2 regions of the Claveliimonas sp. genome follow, and region 2 is predicted to be linked to the other one. Evidence: predicted binding sites of a transcription regulator. Region 2 holds the regulator's gene; the other holds the start of a gene.

Region 1 (10,372 bases), on a different contig from region 2:
TTTGATATGGTTATTTATATATTATATGTATTTTTATATAGAATTACAATATGATATAATGTGCACGCAGGCAATGAGCCGTGCAGAAATACAAGAAATCAAAAGGCCCGCTTGCAGGGACTTTTGGTGTCTTGTATTTCTATAGGGCGAATGCCCGTGAGCGAGGCCTCTTGGGGCCGAGCTGTCACGGCTCATTGAGCTCTCTGTATCTTCACAGGGCGAATGCCCGTGAGCGAGGCCTCTTGGGGCCGAGCTGCCACGGCTCATTGAGCTCTCTGTATCTTCACAGGGCGAATGCCCGTGAGCGAGGCCTCTTGGAGCCGAGCTGTCATATTACTATTATAAAATTTGAGGTTAATTATCATGGAAAAAAAATATGAAGCTCCCATTCATTATCTGATGTCATTTATCGGCGGCTTTTTCGGTGTATACTCCATTTTAAATTTTTGTGATTTTTTCGGCAATGCACAGACTGCAAACATGATTTATCTGATTACTAATCTTCTCGGTCATAATTTCAGCAGCGCCCTTATCCGTCTGGGCGGCGTGGCAGTCTATATGCTGGCTCTTGGCCTGACTGCCTACCTCCCCAAACATTCCCGCATCAGCCTCCCGCTTGCAAGTGTACTTCTGGACGGTGCGGCTGCCTTTGTGGTTGGTTTCCTTCCTGCCGGGATGGATCCGGTACTGGCCCTCTATCCGTTTTTCTTCGCCACCGCATTCCAGTGGGGAAGCTTTAAAGGCGCTTATGGATTCACAAGCTCTACCATTTTTTCCACTAACAACCTTCGGCAGTTTACTACTGCTGTAACAGAAATTATTTTTAACAGGGATTCTTCTTTCTGTCTGAAAGCAAGATTCTTTGGTTGTACACTTCTTTCTTATCATCTGGGAGTTGCCGTTTCTTATATTCTGTGTATGGTCTGGGGAACTCACAGTATCTGGTTTGTGATTCCCGCCGCTATTGCGGCAGTTCCTTTTGTCTGCATTGACAACGGATGTTTCTTCACTGGCGATTTTCAAACTTTTGTGCAAAAAAACAGAACCTGAAACCTGATTTCAAGTTCTGTATCCAAGAAAGAATATCTAGGAAATCCCTTTCATGGTAAGCTGGATCCGTTTTCTTTTCAGATCCACACTCATGACCTTCACATCTACGATATCTCCCACACTCACTGCTTCCAGCGGGTGTTTAATAAACTTCTTATCTGTGATCTCTGAAATATGCACCAGTCCGTCCTGATGAACTCCGATGTCCACAAAAACTCCAAAATCAATTACATTTCTTACTGTTCCTTTGAGAATCATACCTTCTTTTAAGTCTTTCATTTCCAGCACATCGGTGCGAAGGATTGGCTTGGGCATCTCTTCTCTCGGATCACGTCCGGGCTTCTCCAGTTCTTTTACAATATCCCGCAATGTAATATCACCGATTCCAAGCTCTTCTGACAACTTTTTATAATCTTTAATGGTAAGAGACAATCCTGCCAACCGTCCTTTTGCAACATCTTCCAGCGTAAATCCCTGTTTTTCCAGGAGTTTTTTCGCCGCCTCATAGGATTCCGGATGAACGCTGGTTGCATCCAGCGGATTATCGCCGCCTGCGATCCTCATAAATCCTGCACACTGTTCATAGGCCTTTGGCCCCAGTTTTGCTACTTTCAAGAGCTGCTTTCTGTCAGTAAATTCTCCATTTTCTTCCCGATAGGCAACAATATTTTTTGCAATCGCTGTACTGATGCCGGATATATAGGAAAGAAGCGGCGCAGATGCAGTATTGAGATCTACCCCTACCTTATTGACACAGTCTTCCACAACTCCGGACAGCGTATCGCTTAATTTTTTCTGGTTCATATCATGCTGGTACTGCCCTACTCCTATAGACTTAGGGTCTATTTTCACCAGTTCCGCCAGAGGATCCTGCAGTCGCCTTGCAATAGAAGCGGCGCTTCTTTGACCAACGTCAAATTTCGGGAACTCTTCCGACGCAAGCTTACTTGCGGAGTACACAGATGCCCCCGCTTCACTGACGATCACATACTGCACTTTCTGCGGAATTTCTTTTAAAAGTTCCACAATAAACATCTCCGATTCCCTGGACGCCGTTCCGTTTCCAAGGGAAATCAACGTAATATTATACTTTGGTATGATCTTTTTCAGAAGATCTTTGGATGCCTGGATCTTCTGTGGAGTGGTGGGCGCTGTAGGATAAATTACTGTTGTTCCGATCACTTTTCCTGTCGGGTCTACCACTGCCAGCTTACATCCTGTCCGAAAGGCCGGATCCCATCCCAGAACAGTCTGTCCGGTAATCGGCGGCTGCATAAGAAGCTGCTCCAGATTTTTTCCAAATACACTGATAGCTCCGTCCTCTGCCTTTTCCGTCAGGCTGTTCCTGATCTCCCGCTCGATGGCAGGCGCGATCAGCCTTTTATAGCTGTCATCGACCGCTTCTTTCAGAGCCGGAGAAGTATTTGGATTCTGTTTATGGATCACCTTTTTCTCAAGGTAGCGCAGAATATCTTCCTCCGGAGCCTCAATCTTAACCGTAATGTATTTTTCTTTTTCTCCCCGGTTCAAAGCCAGAATCCGGTGTCCCGCAAGTCTTGTTACAGGTTCCTCAAAATCATAATACATTTCATATACAGACTGCGCATTTTCGTCCTTTGCCTTGGAAATCAGCTTCCCTTTCTGCATGGTGATCTTACGGATATGACTTCTGAAATCTGCTTCGTCCGAAATATTTTCCGCAATAATATCCTTTGCTCCGGCAATAGCTTCCTCTGCATTCTTTACTTCCTTTTCCGGATTTACATATTCCTGCGCTGCCTCCTCAAGAGACATATTCAGATTCTGAAATGTAATAAGGGCAGCCAGGCCTTCCAGGCCTTTTTCTTTGGCAATGGTTGCCCTTGTCCTTCTCTTAGGGCGGTAAGGACGATATAAATCCTCTACTACCACCATTGTCTCTGCCTCAAGAATCTGCTTTTTCAGTTCTTCCGTCAGTTTTCCCTGTTCCTCAATACTGGAGAGCACCTGCTCCTTTTTCTCTTCCAATCCCCTAAGGTACTGCAGCCTTTCGTGCAGCCGGCGAAGCTGCTCATCATCAAGCGTCCCAGTTGCTTCTTTTCTGTATCTTGCGATAAACGGAATGGTATTGCCTTCATCAATCAGCTTGATGGCTGCATCTACCTGCCATCTTTTTACTCCCAATTCCTCCGTAATTCTCTGATTAATATCCATATGTTACAATCCTTTCTTTGTGGTGCTTATCTGCAGGATTATTATACTGGAAAACATCCGGTTATGCAATGAAAGGAATCATCAAAGGAAAATACCGAGTTCACTCTGTTTTCTTGAAGCCCCTATGGAAATATGGTATAATCGCTTTTATAAACAGATAAAGGGGATGTATCGCTATGGTAAAAACAGAGGAGTTATCCAAACAGCAGTTAAAATCAAAAGAAACAAAAGACCGAATCTTTCAGGCTGCCAAAACAATCCTTAGAAAAAAGGGATATGAAGGCTTGTCTATAAAAAATATATGTGAAGAAGCAGGCGTTTCCAACGGTAGTTTCTATCACCATTTTAAAACAAAGGATGATCTTTTATCTTATTATATTGAAGAACAGCCAAGTATTGATCCCGATTGTCTTGAACTTCCCGCCAACGCCGAAGAAGCCAAGACGGCCATTATCCATGTTTATTTAAATTATGCCCACTATTGCCGCGAGCTTGGCCTTGATTTTGTATCAAACTATTACACACCAAAAAATCAGTCTTTAAATCCTGATATCCGAACAGAGCGTCCCTATCCTATCGTTACTGTCCAGCACTATCTGCAGAGGGCGATCGACGCTGGTATCCTCCACTTAAAGCATCCTCTGGAGGAAGTCACCACGGATATCCGTATTATCGTAATCGGCAATGTATTCGAGTGGTGCCTGAAGAATGGAGATGCTGATTTTGAGGGAAATATACGGCGTCTTCTGACAACTTATCTCGATGGGCTTATGTAGATGGGGTTATACAGGTTGCTTTCCTTTGCTTCTCATGATATGATGAACCCACAAAGCAAAAGGAGGGTTTATCAATGCTGATGATCAGAGACATTACCGAGGCTGACAGGGAAGAAGTTATCGCAATGATGAAAGAATTTTACGGAAGCCCTGCCTGCCTTCACACAGTCCCTGAAGAAAATTTTCACCGGACCATCACAGCGGCAATAGAGAAAAGTCCTCTCGCAAGGATCCTTGTTCTGGAAGAGACAGATCAGTCGCCGGCAGAAAGGATTACCGGATATGCTAACCTGGCTATCACCTGGAACAACGAAGCAGGCGGCATCCAGGTATGGTTTGATGAACTTTTTTTCAAAAGTAATGCCAGGGGAAAGGGATACGGCACTGAAGTTTTTCAGTGGCTGGAAAAAGAATATCCGCAGGCACGGCGTATCCGTCTGGAAGTAACCCACGAGAACACCAGAGCAATTTCTCTGTATGAGCGGCTCGGATATGAAGAACTGCCCTATTATCAGATGATCAAGGATAAGTTATCCTGATGGCAGAAATTTTAAAAAATTATATAAAACGAATACGCCCGGCTACTTTTCATAGCCGGGCGTTCTTTTTTACACTTCCATACGAAACGTCAATCTATTCGTTTTCTTCCGTATATTTCTTAATATTGGATGCGTTTGTAAGCTTCTGCACACCGTCTTTTCCTACAAGCACAAGGGTCGGCGCAGACATGATCCCATATTTCTTTGCCAGATCTTTATTTTCCTCCGCATCGATCATCTCATAATCCACATGGGCCTCTTCCAGTGCATTCTTGGCTATCTTGCAGTTAGGACAGGTCTTTGTTGTAAACAGAAGCTTTCTCGGTGCATCCGCCTCTGCCTTCATGACCTCATCGATCTTTTCTCCTGCCTTGGATTTTACATGGAAGTGAGAATGACTCAAGTCATATACTTTACGATCCTTAAATTCCTGTGCCTTTCCGTCATTCCAGTTCTGAACCGGACGGTAGTATCCTGTAATACGGCTGTAAACTTCTGTTACATTGCCGCACTCCGGACAAGTATAGTGCTCGCCCGAAATATAACCGTGATCCTTACAGATAGAGTAAGTCGGTGACATTGTATAATAAGGCAATTTGTAATTTTCTGCTATCTTACGTACCAGAGAAGCGGCTGACTTCCAGGAAGGAAGCTTCTCTCCCAGGAACGCATGGAACACGGTTCCTGATGTGTACAGTGTCTGCAGATCATCCTGAATGTCCAGAGCGTCAAAAATATCTTCTGTATATCCTACAGGCAAATGAGAACTGTTGGTGTAATATGGCGTGCCGCAGTCCTCTGCCGCTGTAATGATATCCGGGAACTGCTCCACATCATGTTTCGCAAACCGGTAAGCGGTTGACTCTGCCGGTGTTGCTTCCAGATTGTAAAGATCGCCGTATTCTTCCTGATATCCGGACAGTCTTTCTCTCATATGATTAAGAACTCTCTTGGAAAATTCCTGTGTCTCCTTATGCGTCATATCCTTGCCGATCCATTTTGCGTTGAGTCCGGCTTCATTCATTCCCACAAGTCCGATCGTGGAGAAATGATTGTCAAATGTTCCAAGATAACGTTTTGTATACGGATACAGTCCGCCTTCCAGAAGCTGGGTAATAACCTGTCTCTTTACATGCAAAGAGCGGGCAGAAATATCCATCAGCCGGTCCAGACGGCTCATAAACTCTTCTTCGTTTTCAGACTGGTAAGCGATCCTTGGCATGTTGATGGTCACAACTCCAATGGATCCTGTGCTCTCGCCGCTTCCGAAAAATCCGCCTGATTTTTTGCGAAGCTCACGAAGATCAAGACGCAGACGGCAGCACATGCTTCTTACATCGCTCGGCTCCATATCACTGTTAATGTAGTTAGAGAAGTATGGTGTTCCGTATTTTGCTGTCATCTCAAAGAGAAGACGGTTATTTTCCGTATCAGACCAGTCAAAATCACTGGTGATGGAGTAAGTCGGGATCGGATACTGGAATCCGCGTCCGTGAGCATCTCCCTCGATCATGATCTCAATGAACGCCTTATTGATCATATCCATCTCTTTCTTACAGTCTCCGTATGTAAAATCCATGTCCTTGCCGCCGACGATCGCCGGAAGGTTGGCAAGGTCATTCGGAACAGTCCAGTCCAGAGTAATATTGGAAAACGGTGCCTGTGTACCCCATCTGGACGGTGTGTTCACTCCGTAAATAAACGATTCTATACACTTTTTCACACTGTCATAGCTTAAATTGTCCACCTTGACAAACGGCGCCAGATAAGTATCGAAAGAAGAGAATGCCTGCGCGCCGGCCCATTCATTCTGCATGATTCCCAGGAAGTTTACCATCTGGTTGCAAAGAACGCTCAAATGCTTTGCAGGAGAAGAGGAAATTTTTCCCGGTATTCCTCCCAACCCTTCCTGGATCAGCTGCTTCAGCGACCATCCTGCACAGTATCCGGTCAGCATGGAAAGGTCATGAAGATGGATATCCGCATTTCTGTGAGCCTGCCCGATCTCCTCATCATAGATTTCCGACAGCCAGTAATTTGCTGTGATCGCTCCTGAATTGCTTAAGATCAGACCTCCCACAGAATAAGTTACTGTAGAATTTTCTTTCACACGCCAGTCGGAAACATTAACATAATTGTCAACAATTTCCTTATAATCCAACATGGTCGATTTGAGATTGCGGATCTTCTCCCGGTTTTTACGATAAAGGATATATCCTTTTGCCACATCGCCGTAACCTGCCTGGACAAGCACCTGCTCTACGCTGTCCTGAATATCCTCTACCTGGATCAGATCCTTTTTGATCTTCGGCTCAAAATCTGCAGTCACCTTCAGCGACAGCATATCTATGATGGACGGATGATACTGCCTGTTCTGTGCTTCAAACGCTTTTGTGATGGCGATACTGATCTTGGCAATATCAAATTCCGCGATCTGTCCGTCTCTTTTTACTACCTGATACATGAAATGACCTCCCCTTTTATTTTTCTTTTGTGCTGGTTCTTTTATCATACCACCTTATCTCCGTAAGAGTCAATACAAAATAACAACATGTTGTGCACACTTTTCGTCTTCTTCACAACATGTTGTTATTATGTTCCCTCATATTTTCTATAAACCACGCAGTTTTGCAGATTCTACGTCCTTTTTCACAACCTCCAGGGCCTGCTCCATAATTTCTTTATTATAGCCGTGCAGTCCGGGACGGATCAGATCCCCTGAATCTACAAACTGCTGAAGGTAATACTCCCTGGCTCCCCGGATCCACCGTCCAATAGAAGCAAAATCCGACCTTTGATGAAATTCCCGCACAACAGTCGTTCGAAATTCATAGGGTACTTCTCCCGACATCAGATACTTGACACTTCTATGTACATCTCTGATATCATAATCTTCTATCCCGATCGTTTTTCCGTAATGCTCCTGGGAATTTTTAATATCCATTGCCACATAATCGATCAGTCCTGCTTCCACAAGCCGGATCAGCTTATCCGGAAAGCTTCCGTTGGTGTCCAGTTTCACATCATACCCCATCTCTTTGATCTGCCGGATAAATTCTTCGATCCCGTCCTGTATCAATGGCTCTCCGCCGCTGATGCACACGCCGTCAAGGATCCCCTGGCGTTTGGTGAGAAATCGGAAAATCTCCTCTTCCGGTATGGTCTCATTCGCTGATGTATCGATCACAAGGGAGGCATTGTGGCAAAACGGACACCTGAAATTACATCCTGCCGTAAATATGGTGCAGGCAACCTTTCCGGGATAGTCCAGCAATGTTAATTTCTGCAATCCTTGTATTATCATATCTCTCATCTCCTGCTTTTATTTTATTCTATCACAGGCAGGTAGAGATTACTATTTTTTTATTCGTACAGAAACGCGGAATAAAACCAATCCCACTACAAAAACCACCGCCAGAACGGCAACGCCCTGGTTTGTGCTGCCCGTGACCTGTGAAACAAATCCTACCAGGGCAGTTCCGATAAAGGAAGCTCCTTTTCCGCAGATATCCATAATCCCAAAATATTCCCCTGATTTCTGGGGCGGAATTAATTTTGCAAAATGGGAGCGGGACAGCGCCTGTATGCCTCCCTGGAACAATCCCACACATACTGCCAAAATCCAGAACTGCAGCTGGCTGTTTAAAAACAGTGCATATACCGCAATGGCCGTATAGGCCAGGATACAGATGGTGATCAGATTTTCGGACGGGTATTTTTCCGTAAACTTTCCAAAGGCAATCGCCGATGGAAAGGCCACGATCTGAGTGACAAGAAGCGCCAGAAGAAGCCCTGTGGTATCCAGCCCCAATGCCGTTCCATATGCGGTAGCCATCTCTATGATCGTGTAAACACCATCAATATAAAAGAAATACGCAAGAAGATACAATAGAATCTTCCGGTCATCTTTCATGCCTTTTAATGTCTCCCAAAGTCTCCGAAAACTTTTCCCCACAAGTCCGGGCGTATTTTCCACATAATGGATCTGGCGGTAGTTTTTCAGCAGCGGAAAAGACGAAACAATCCACCACACCGCCACTACGGCAAAAGAAATCCCCATCGCCGTCTGCATGGAAAGGCCGAGAGGTTCTGCTCCCAGCACAATCCCAAGACTGATGATAAAGGGAATACAGCTTCCGATATATCCCCAGGCATATCCCTGGGAAGAAACCTCATCCAGTTTTTCCGGCGTTGTCACATCGTGAAGCATAGAATCATAAAACACAAGACTTGCAGAATAGCCGATCTTGGCGATCACAAAGATCACCAGAAATCCCAGCCATGTGGCAGCGATCCCCATGGCAATACAGCCGATCACGCCCACCAGCACAGTAACAAGAAAAATTTTCTTTTTATAGTTTTTAGTGTCGGCCACCGCACCAAAGACAGGCCCGATAAAAGCAACTGCCAAAGTGGCGACAGAGGCCGCATAACCCCAGTATGCAAGATAAGTCACAGAAGAAAGGCCTGCAGATTCTGACAAGTAATTGAAATAGATAGGAATGATCGTGGAAACCAGAAGTACAAACGCCGAGTTTCCAACATCATACAAAATCCAGGCTTTTTCCAGAGAGGTATATTTTTGTTTTTGTTTCATTGTTTTCTCCTTTTCCCTGCCCTGTCGGGCATTTTCCTTTTCGCAATTAAATTACAGCGCACTTTAACTATTATACTCCAGTATAAATGGGGTTTGTCAATTCTACTGCGCATATCTTGTAAAGTTTCTGTAAAGTATTCCCATTTTCCTCCTTACATGATACAATATCAGAAATACCGTACTGATTACAAAGGGTAACACCTGAGTAAAAAGGCGCTTCCAGCATGAATCAAGAAGGGAGATGGAATCTCCCGCCTTTTGCCTGCGCCATCGGTGCAGGTTTTTTTAGGAGGTTAAACGCACAGATGAAACAGACCAATCGCCTGCTGATCGACAAACTGCATCAGACTCATACTCTGTCCAGGGACGAGTGGATCCATCTGATCACAAACCGAACCACAGAGGATGCCTCTTATCTTTTTGCCCTGTCAAGAGAAGTGCGGCATCACCATTACGGACACAGCGTCTATATCCGCGGCCTGATCGAATTTACAAACTACTGTAAAAACGACTGCTATTACTGCGGCATTCAAAAAAGCAACCGCAATGTGTACCGCTACCGTCTCACTGAAGAGGAGATACTCTCCTGCTGCCGGGAAGGCTATTCCCTGGGGTTCCGCACTTTCGTACTCCAGGGGGGTGAGGACGGCTGGTTCACAGATGACCGCATGGTACATCTGATTTCTCAGATCAAAGACCTGTGGCCGGACTGTGCCGTGACCCTCTCTATCGGAGAGAAGGCCCATCATTCCTATCAGGCATTTTTTGACGCTGGGGCAGACCGCTATCTTCTCCGTCACGAGACCTTTGACGCCGGTCACTATGCCCGGCTTCATCCGGCCTGTCTTAGCTCTTCATCCCGGCAGGCCTGCCTGTGGGACCTGAAGGCCATCGGATATCAGGTAGGCACTGGTTTTATGGTAGGTTCTCCTTTCCAGAGCGCGGAAAATCTGGCCGATGACATGCTGTTTATCAAAAAGCTGAATCCTCATATGGTAGGGATCGGGCCTTTTATCCCTCACCGGGATACCGTATTTGCCAGGGAACCTGCCGGCACCCTGGAGCTGACCCTGTTTATGCTGGGACTTCTCCGCCTGATGCTCCCAAAGGTTCTTCTTCCTGCCACCACCGCTCTTGGCACAATCCAGGAGAACGGAAGAGAACTTGGAATCCTGGCCGGTGCAAATGTTGTTATGCCCAATCTCTCTCCGAAAACC
Region 2 (10,372 bases):
ATATCAGCAGTTGGATTTATCCTGTTTCAATTCTTCCCCTATCAGATCATTTCTCTTTTTGGAACGGGAGATCAATTGTATTTTGAATTTGCAGTGCGGTTTATGAGGATTTTCCTTTTTATGGTAATTGCAAATGGAGTCCAGGTTATTTCATCTAATTTCTTTTCAGCCATTGGGAAACCGGTAAAAGGTCTTGTACTGTCTATGACAAGGCAGGTCATTTTTCTGATTCCTTTCATTCTGATCCTTCCGCTGTTTATGGGGCTTGACGGAATCCTGTATGCCGGACCGGCAGCAGATACCATTGCTTTTATTACAACTGTTATACTGATCCGGCGGGAAATGCAACAGATGAAAAAACTTCAGCAGCAGAATCTTGAAACGGATCATTAGAAAAATGAAAAAAATGCTTGCATCCGAACAACAAATAAGTTAACATATAATAAAAATTATGTAAATAGGAGGTGAACGGATGCAGGAACAGACAGAATATGAAGTGTGGAAGCTTGTGGAAAATCAGGGGCGGTGCTACGCCAGTACGGACTGCGTTGGGGGAGTGACCCTTGCAGCGTATTTGAAACACCACCCTGTTGTGCCACAGGAGCTTCTTCTTCGCTGGATGAAAGAGATTCCGAGAGAATTGGAGAAATTCCATCGATGCCGGGGGAATCCCTGTTTTCAGTATGTGAACCCTTTCAGCATTATTATCGGTCCTGAAGGAACGGTACATCTTCTTAATCTGGAAAGCGGAAAGCAAAAAGAGCTTTTGAAAAAGATGAGAAGGCGGGAAGTGCGGGAAAGTTTCCAGAGAGAAGATAACAAGCATTACCAAAGAATCAGTATGTCAGACGATATTTATAGTCTGGGAAGAACTTATCAGTATGTTTTTGCGGCAGCAGATACCGCGCCTCCCATACGCAGGAGGGACAGGCGGAGACTTCAAAGGATCATTGCCGTATGTTTAAGTCAGGATCCCGGTCGGGAGACTGAAAGAAAATTCAAAAAACAGTATCATAATTTTCAAGAAATATCAGATCAATTTTCCAAAATACAAAGTGAGAATAAAAGAATATCAAAGAAAAAGCTGCTCTTTCCAATATTGGCAGCAGTGTTGCTGATCCTTTTTTTCGGCGCGGGGAGAAGTGTATTGGACGGCAAAGGCAGAATGAAAAAACAGCTGGAAAGAGAAGCGCAAAATCAGACAGAGAATCGGGAAAGTGAGAAACCGAGGCAGGCAGAAGATACTTTAGACAGACAGGAGGAGACAAAACTTAGATTTGACCTGGGATTTCTGTATTTTCTCGATCTGGAAGACTATGAAAAAAGCAGAGAAATTTTTGCCGGGGCAGCAAAGACGGAACCTCTCGGCGCATGCTATGAAAAACTTTCCGCCTATCTGGCTTCCGGGGAGGAAATGGAAGAAAAAGAGCTGGCAGATCTCCTGGGGCAGATAGAAGAGCAGATACCGGACAGGGAAGACTTTCGTTATTATTACAGTCTGCTTAGGGGATACAGGCATCTGACAACAGAAAGCGCCAAAAGACAGATCATAGAGATCAGCACACATTGTCTGGAACTGGAAGAATGGAAGGAGAAAGACGAGGAAGGCCGAAAACAGAAGGAGATTTTAAGAGAGCTGGCAGCGGCATATGAACAGCTGCAGGAAGCCGGGAAGGCTGCCGGAGTATATGAAGAGCTTCTGGATATGGAGGAAAGTTCAGAGCAAAGGGAACAGATCTATGAAAAGCTGGTGCTTCTATATGAAAAGAACAACGATCAGGAAAAAGCGTGGGAGGTCTGCAGTCAGGGCATAGAAGAGTTAAAGGATTCCGGGACGCTTCGGATACAGTTTATCCGTATGCAGTGTCAGAACAGCGGCACGGATCGGCAGATATGTGCGCAGACCATACAGAAATATCTGAAGGAGGTTCCCGGAATTGCTTCAGACGAAGAATTTAAGAAGCTGAAGGCAATCTATGATATAAAAGTGGAAGGAGAGAATGTATGGGTAGGAAGATAGCAGGGCAGCTTCTGGTACTTATTCTGCTTTTGGCGGTTTTGTACCGGCAGCAGGACATTTTTGCCCAGGATCCGGACAGCCGGGATGTCCGGGAGATTGGGGAGGAGCAGGAGAATGGGGAAGAGGAAGAAGGGGAGGAAGCCGAGCCGGATCCCCTTGTCCTCTACCGGGTAGAGTATGAGAAGCCGGAAGGAGAGACTTTGTATTATACGGCGCCTCCAACTGTAAAGATCACACATCCGGGGAAAAGAGGGGAGACAGTATTTTCTCTCCAGTCCGGAGACAGAAAAAAGGAAGGACGTCTGAAGGAAGGGGGAAGCGTTGCGGTGATCTCTCCGGAGGAATTTCAGGAAGGGACCAGTATTCTGGAAATATGGATGGAAGATGAAGGGAAAAAGATCCGGCATCAGCAAATTGAATTTAAAGTTGATACAACAGCACCAATAATGGCGGTGCAGCTTCCGGATACAGCCTGGCATCAGTACGAAGCCTGTGCGAAGGTGACAGCAGAAGACGGAGCCTTGGGAAGTGGGGTAAAAAACATTGTGTGCTATGTAAATGGACAGAAAACAGAAAATATTGATGGAGTAAATGCGGCAGAAGAGAAGGCGGAATTTCGGATCCGAGAGCATTCCAGCGGCGGCAAGGCAGTTGCTATCCGCATAGTGGCCTGGGATTATGCCGGAAATGCCGCAAGCTGGGAGGGCAGGGTCTTTATTGACCGTGCTTTCCCTATTGCTGAAATAAAGGGTGTGGCAGATTATACGGTTACGGGGAAGGATACAGAAGTTGTTTTTACGGTTTCCGATGATAATCTGTTAAAGACAGCAGATGTGCGTATTGTGAGAAGCGATCCGGAAGGAAAAGAAACATTAAGCAAAAACAAAGGCTGGTCTGAAGAGAAAGGAAAGAAGGTTTATCGTCAGAAGCTGACAGAGGAAGGAAAATATCAGCTGGAACTTCAGGCAGAGGATATGGCGGGATTTGCAGCCGGGGCAAAGGCACAGATTGTCATTGACAAAAAGGCACCTGTAATCTCAAAAGTCAGTGAAATGGATGGAAGGTATCTTAAAGAATTTTGTTGGAATTATCCAGAGACAGAATATATACAGGACTTTACCAGTTGCTCCTGCACTATGACGGTAGATGGCAGATTTTATTTTCCGGGACAGTCTCTGACAAAAGAAGGCAGGCATCAGATGAAGGTAGAAGCCGTAGATCAGGCAGGTAACCGGTCGGAAGCGAGGGCTGATTTTACCATCGATCACACAGCTCCGGATATTTTGATCCGGGGAATCACAGACGGGAAATCGTATGAGACAGAAGCCAATGCCGATATTCGTATCCGAGGAGAGAAAGACTGGCTTACGGCAGTTAAGGTAAATGGAAAGAGAGAAGTGCTGGCGGAAAAGAGCCGGAGCCATTCTGTGAATGTGAGAGGTGCCGGTATTTACGAGATCGAAGTCCAGGCGGAAGATGAAGCGAAGAATCAGGCAGTGGAGACAGTGATGATCGAAATTGTGCCGGAAGAGACGGCGGTTCAAAAACTTTTAGGACCGGTTCAAAAGGCACTCGGACTGGAGAGGGAAGTATTTGAAAAGGATGAACAAAAGAAAGAAAAAGACAGCAGCAATGCAGCAGATCCGGTGACTTTTTTCCTTGCGCTGCCGGCAGCGGCAGGTATTGGAATCGGAGTAAGACATTTGCTAAGAAAAAAGAAGAAACTGTGAGAGTTGCGGTATGTGGAATATCAGCAAATAATAAAAGGCATCAAAAAATGGAGTATACGGGACTTGAACCCGTGACCTTCACACTGCCAGTGTGACGCGCTCCCAACTGCGCTAATACCCCATAAGAAAAGTATAGCATGACTGTGAGAAAAATCAAGGCTGAATGATTATGAAAATCTTATGGGAAAAAGGAATAGAAGTTGCAATTTTACATGAAAAATAATATAATTCTCTTATATTTCAACAGTTATTCCAACAGTGAAAAATACGTGGAAATTCAAAGGAGACACATATATGAAGAAACGAGTTGTAGTTGCCCTGGGACATCGGGCGCTGGGAACCACATTGCCAGAACAAAAAGAGGCGGTAAAGCATACTGCCAAAGCAATTGCCGGATTGGTGGAGGAAGGATATCAGGTTGCGATCACGCACAGCAATGCCCCGCAGGTGGGGATGATCCATACTGCAATGAACGAATTTGGAAAGGTGCATCAGGATTATACTCCGGCTCCAATGTCTGTCTGCTCAGCCATGAGCCAGGGGTATATTGGGTACGACTTACAAAATGCCATCCGGGAAGAGTTGTTGAACCGGGGGATTTATCGCACAGTCAGCACAATCCTTACACAGGTGATTGTTGATCCCTATGATGAAGCGTTCTATACTCCTACAAAAGTACTGGGGCGTTATATGACGAAAGAAGAAGCGGAAGAGGAGAAAAAGAAAGGAAACTATGTGGTGGAAGAGCCGGGCAAAGGTTTCCGCCGGGTCGTTTCAGCACCCAACCCGGTAAAGATCGTAGAGATTGATGCAATAAAAACATTAATTGATGCCGGACAGTTGGTTATTGCATGCGGCGGAGGCGGAATCCCTGTAATGCAGCTGGATCATCGTCTGAAAGGAGCAAGTGCCGTCATTGAAAAAGACCTGGCAGCAGGCAAGTTGGCAGAAGAGATTGACGCGGATGAGCTGATCATTCTCACAAGTGTAGAGAAAGTAAGAATTAATCTTGATACGCCAAATGAGTCGGAGATCGGATGCATTTCCGTGGCAGAAGCAAAACAATATATGGCAGAAGGGCATTTTGGCAAACATAATATGCTGCCGAAATTCCGGGCTTCTGTGGAATTTATTGAAAAGCGGGAAGGAAGGATCGCCCTGATTACTTCTCTGGAAAAACTGAAAGACGGACTGCGGGGAAGAACAGGAACGATCATAAAATAAGAGTACCTGGTTTGAGAAAATAAAAAACAAAAGAAAACACTCTGTCAGAATGCGGAAATTGCAGATGGCAGAGTGTTTTTTTTAACAGAATACATTTTTCTATTGACAAATTTCTCGGGGGAGGGTATATACTTGTATTAAGTCAGTGGCACAATAGAGGGAGGAGAGCAGACATGGTTGAGATTAAGAATCTGACAAAAATTTATAAGCTGAACAAGAAACAGATGGCGGAATCTCATACAAAAGATCCGTATAAAAGAGCGGTGGACGGTTTAAGTCTCACTGCAAAGCCGGGAGAAATATATGGTCTCCTGGGTCCGAATGGGGCAGGGAAAACGACAACCCTGCGTTGTATTTCAACGATCATTAAACCCACAGAGGGGCAGATTTATGTAGATGGGCATGAGGTTCAGGAGGAGCCGGAGGAGGTACAGAGGCGTATCGGTTTCCTGACAAGTGATATTAAACTGGACGAGCAGTTTGACCCGGATTATATGTTCCGGTTTTTCGGAAGACTCCATAAGGTGCCGGAAGACATGCTGGAAAAGAGAAGACAGGAACTTTTCTCTTATTTTGGAATTGAAGAGTTTGCTCATAAGAGGATCAAAGAGCTGTCCACCGGTATGAAACAGAAAGCTGCCATTGCAGTAAGTCTGGTACATGATCCGGATATCGTTATTTTTGACGAGCCTACAAACGGTCTTGATATTGTGACTGCCAGAGGCGTGACAGATTATCTGAAGAAATTGAAGGAAGAAGGAAAATTAGTGATCATTTCTACGCATATTATGTCAGAAGCAGAAAAGCTTTGTGACCGCATCGGCATGATCATTGATGGAAAGAAAGAAGCGGAGGGGACGCTTCATGAACTCCTTTCCTGCACGGGAGCCCATGATCTTGAAGACGCGTTCTTTCAATTGTATACAGCAGCAGGGAAGGGGGAGATGTAGATGAACGGCATAAAACAGATTTTCGGAAAAGAGATGGCGAGAATTTTTAAAGACCGGAAAATGGTATTTTCTGTCTTTCTGCTGCCGGTTCTTATCATGGTAGTGATTCTTACGATCATCAGTAATCTTGCAGAGAATATGGAAGAGGATCTGGAAGAACATCAGGAAATTGTCTATATTCAGAATCAGCCGGAAACTTTTCAGGCGTTTTTAGAGTCAGGCGAGTATGATTACGATCTGAAAGAGGTGAAAAATGACGGACAAAGAAAGCAGGCAGAAGATGAAATCCTGCAGGGAACGGCCGATCTAATTATTGAATTTCCGGAAAATTTTGATTCTGCGATCAGTCAGTACGAGTCGGGAGATGAGATTCCACAGATCAAGACTTACTATAATCCATCAGAAGATTATTCTGCACAGGCTTACCAGGAGATTTCAGGAGGAACTCTGGAAGCTTACCGTCAGGTGCTTCTGGCAGGAAGAATGGGAAATGCGGAGGCAACTATAGTATTCACCGTAAATTCAGACAATGACAGGATGGAAATACAGGATGAGGATAAAGCAAGCGGAAAAGCCCTTGGGCTGATGCTTCCTTACTTTATTACAATACTGCTGTTTGCAGGAGCTATGGGAATCGGTGCAGATATGATTGCCGGTGAAAAAGAGCGGGGAACTATGGCGAGCCTTTTGGTCGCTCCTATCAAGCGGACTTCTATTGTACTTGGAAAAGTATTTGCCCTTATGGTAATATCGGGGATTTCTTCCCTGATCTATGTAGCAGTAATGGTTATCTGCATGCCGCTGATGATGAGATCCATGACAGGAACAAGCGGCGGAAGCCTGAATCTGCAGATGGATGTGGAACAGACGGTTATGCTGGCTCTTCTCCTTGTTGCAATCGCATTTTTATATGCAGCTATTGTAGCGCTTATTTCCGTATTTGCGAAGACAACAAAAGAGGCAACCAGCTATATTACGCCGGTTTATATGCTTGTCCTTGTAATCGGACTTCTCACTATGTTCCAGACCGGAACGCCGGATCCTTCCAGGTATTACATTCCGATCTACAACAGTGCACTGGCGCTGCAGGGAATCCTGGCAAAAGACATTACGGTGATGCAGTATATAGTAACGCTGGCGGAAACACTGGTTGTAGGAGGAGTACTTACAGCTTGTATTGCCCGTGCCTTTAAAAGTGAAAAAGTGATGGCGCCTTAACACCTATTTGCCTTTTTTGCATAAAATAGCAGAAGAGGTGATAAAATGCGGCTTTGCGACTTTCAGCAAAAAGAAGTGATCAATGCATGCGACTGCAGAAAGTTAGGGTATGTGGCGGATCTTGTCTTTGATGAATGCAGCGGATGTATAGAATCCATTATTGTCCCCAAAGGGGGGAAATTGTGCGGATGGTTTGGAGACGGCGGGGAATATGTAATTCCGTTTTGCTGCATCCAGAAAATCGGTCCGGATATTATTCTGGTAGAAGTACATGAAGAAAAACACCACAGACAAAAGTAAAAAAATTGACAATTTCTATTCGGGGGTTATATACTGGAGATATAATCAGAAGAAAGGACGTAAGCCAAGATGAAATGCCCATATTGCAGCCATCCGGATACCAGAGTGATCGATTCCAGACCGGCGGAGGACGGAAATTCCATTCGCAGAAGACGTTCCTGCGACGTCTGCGGAAAACGGTTCACTACATATGAAAAAGTCGAAACGATCCCTCTGATCATCATTAAGAAGGATAATAACAGAGAGCAGTATAACCGCGGGAAAATAGAATCGGGAGTACTTCGTGCCTGCTATAAACGGCCGGTTTCAGCAGAAGAGATACAGAAATGTATCGATCACATTGAAACAGAAATTTTCAGCCTTGAGGAAAAAGAAATTCCCAGCAGCACGATTGGAGAGATCGTAATGGATGAGCTGAAAAAACTGGATGAAGTGGCCTATGTCAGATTCGCTTCCGTATATCGTGAATTTAAAGATGTCAACACATTCATGGATGAAATAAAGAAAATTCTGGATCGGGGAAATGCTTAAGAAATGAATTGCGTATCCCCGGGGAAAGTGATAAGATAAAAGAAGAAGCATGAAATGGCTTCTTCTTTTGTTATAAAAATTTCAATGGAAATTCAGATAGATTGGGTGAGTGATATGAGAAACTATAAGCTGACGATTGCCTATGACGGCAGCCGTTACCAGGGATGGCAGCGGCAGGCGACCACAGACAATACGATCCAGTATATCATAGAGTGGAGCCTTGGAAAAATTGTGGGATACCGGGTTCAGGTGGACGGATCCGGGAGGACAGATAGCGGCGTACACGCCAGAGGACAGGTGGCCAGTGTAAAGTTGTCAGGACTCTACGATCCGGAAGAATTGAAGGAATCTCTGAATCGCTATCTGCCGGAAGATATCCGTATCTTGAAAGTAGAGCTGGTGAAAAACAATTTCCATGCCCGAAAAAGCGCAAAGGGAAAAAAGTATGAATACTATATTGACTGCAGGGAGAAGCCGGATGTATTTTCCCGCAGATATTGTTATCATTATCCCGAAAAACTGGATATAGAGGCAATGAGAGATGCGACAAAATATCTGATCGGCGTCAAGAATTTTGTCAGTTTTACAGATAATAAAGATACAAATGATACCGTACGTAAAATTTATAATATCAAGATCGTACGTTCCGGAGAAAAGGTGCGGATTACCTACTATGGTTCGGGATTTTTGTATCATATGGTGCGGATCCTGACAGGAACGCTGCTGGAAGTGGGGACAGGCAGGAGAGATGCATCCAAGCTTCCGGTAGTGATCGCAGCGGAGGACAGAAGTCTTGCCGGATTCCTTGCTCCGGCCAGGGGATTGTTTTTAAGAAAAGTATATTATTAACTGCCGCCTGCCACAGGCAGATACGACAGAAGGGAGAACAAAAGATGAAATTTGTTTCATGGAATGTAAATGGGATCCGCGCGTGTGTGCAGAAAGGCTTCATGGATTTTTTTAAAGAAGCGGACGCAGATATTTTCTGTATACAGGAGACAAAAATGCAGGAGGGACAGCTTGTCCTTGAAACACCGGGATATCACCAGTATTGGAACTATGCGGTGAAGAAGGGGTATTCCGGCACAGCGGTATTTACCAGGGAGGAACCCATTTCTGTATCCTATGGAATCGGAATAGAAGAGCACGATCAGGAAGGCCGGGTAATCACTCTGGAGTTTCCTGACTACTATTTTATTACGGTATATACTCCCAATTCACAGAATGAGCTGGCCAGGCTGCCGTATCGGATGCATTGGGAAGAAGATTTCCTGGCTTATCTGAAGAAGCTGGAAGAGAAAAAGCCGGTTGTTTTCTGTGGAGATCTGAATGTGGCTCATAAGGAGATCGATCTGAAAAATCCTAAGACAAACCGAAAGAATGCAGGTTTTACTGACGAGGAGAGGGAGAAATTTACCGCCCTTCTGGATGCAGGATTCATTGATACCTTCCGCTATTTTTATCCGGATCAGGAGGGTATTTATTCCTGGTGGTCCTACCGGTTTAAAGCAAGAGAGAAGAATGCAGGGTGGCGCATTGATTATTTCTGTGTGTCTGCTTGTCTGGAAAACCGCTTGAAAAATGCAGAAATATTGACAGATATCATGGGCTCGGATCACTGCCCGGTTGTATTGGAGATGGAGTAGATATGAAAATAGAACGCGAACATACAGCAGCAATTGTAATTGATTACCAGGAAAAACTGGTTCCGGCAATGTCGGGAAAAGAAGGTCTCATCGAAAATTCATCGATCCTTCTTGCAGGACTTTGCACTTTGGATGTGCCTGTATTTCTGACCCAGCAGTATACCAGGGGGCTGGGGGCCACTGTAAAGGAGATCAGGGAGGCTGCCCGTACAGAGGAATTTGTGGAGAAGATCCGCTTCAGCGCTTATGAAGATGTTCTAAAAGAATGTCCGTCCATACAGGAGAAGAAATATATTATCCTGTGCGGAATCGAGGCCCATATCTGTGTGCTCCAGACTTTGATCGATCTGCGCGCGCACGGATATATTCCGGTTCTTGTGACAGACTGCATTTCCAGCAGAAAAGATACGGACAAAGAGATGGCGATTCTGCGCGCACAGGAGGAAGGGGCTGTGCTGACAACATATGAAGCCCTGCTTTTTGAGCTTCTCGGCGCAGCGGGTACAGAGGAGAGTAAAAAAATCCAGAGGCTGGTAAAATAAAAAAGAAGAAAAAATGGAGGGTATATCATCAGATATACCCTCCGTCTATTCCTATGATCTGTCCGGTGAGATAATCGGGAGCTTGGGAAAGATCCCAGACAAGCCGGGCGACTTCTTCAGGGCGGCCGAATCTGCCGGAAGGGATATCTTCTTCCAGAGTCTGCCGTTCCCTGGCGTCCAACTGGCTGTTCATGGCAGTATCAATGACGCC

The links. Region 2 encodes NrdR, which represses ribonucleotide reductase genes. Its sites were predicted from a motif close to CACAANATNTTGTG; they were not measured.
Region 1: a site for NrdR is predicted at 7,136-7,149, ahead of WJ238_RS07615 (ribonucleoside triphosphate reductase). Genes of this name have one in related genera too.

The regions. Positions count from the first base shown of each region.
Region 1 is NZ_JAYAZJ010000082.1:4,485-14,856, forward strand. Features, by position in the region: gene WJ238_RS07595 (YoaK family protein) at 364-1,050, shown strand; gene WJ238_RS07600 (Tex family protein) at 1,087-3,243, opposite strand; gene WJ238_RS07605 (TetR/AcrR family transcriptional regulator) at 3,420-4,019, shown strand; gene WJ238_RS07610 (GNAT family N-acetyltransferase) at 4,094-4,558, shown strand; gene WJ238_RS07615 (ribonucleoside triphosphate reductase) at 4,653-7,022, opposite strand; gene WJ238_RS07620 (anaerobic ribonucleoside-triphosphate reductase activating protein) at 7,170-7,862, opposite strand; gene WJ238_RS07625 (MFS transporter) at 7,914-9,155, opposite strand; gene hydE ([FeFe] hydrogenase H-cluster radical SAM maturase HydE) at 9,461-10,372, shown strand, end outside.
Region 2 is NZ_JAYAZJ010000081.1:46,876-57,247, reverse strand. Features, by position in the region: gene WJ238_RS07455 (MATE family efflux transporter) at 1-393, shown strand, start outside; gene WJ238_RS07450 (tetratricopeptide repeat protein) at 473-2,020, shown strand; gene WJ238_RS07445 (hypothetical protein) at 2,005-3,750, shown strand; tRNA gene WJ238_RS07440 (tRNA-Ala) at 3,799-3,871, opposite strand; gene WJ238_RS07435 (carbamate kinase) at 4,045-4,974, shown strand; gene WJ238_RS07430 (ABC transporter ATP-binding protein) at 5,148-5,924, shown strand; gene WJ238_RS07425 (ABC transporter permease) at 5,925-7,142, shown strand; gene WJ238_RS07420 (PRC-barrel domain-containing protein) at 7,188-7,442, shown strand; gene nrdR (transcriptional regulator NrdR) at 7,512-7,973, shown strand; gene truA (tRNA pseudouridine(38-40) synthase TruA) at 8,088-8,822, shown strand; gene xth (exodeoxyribonuclease III) at 8,867-9,619, shown strand; gene WJ238_RS07400 (isochorismatase family protein) at 9,622-10,161, shown strand; gene ymfI (elongation factor P 5-aminopentanone reductase) at 10,190-10,372, opposite strand, start outside.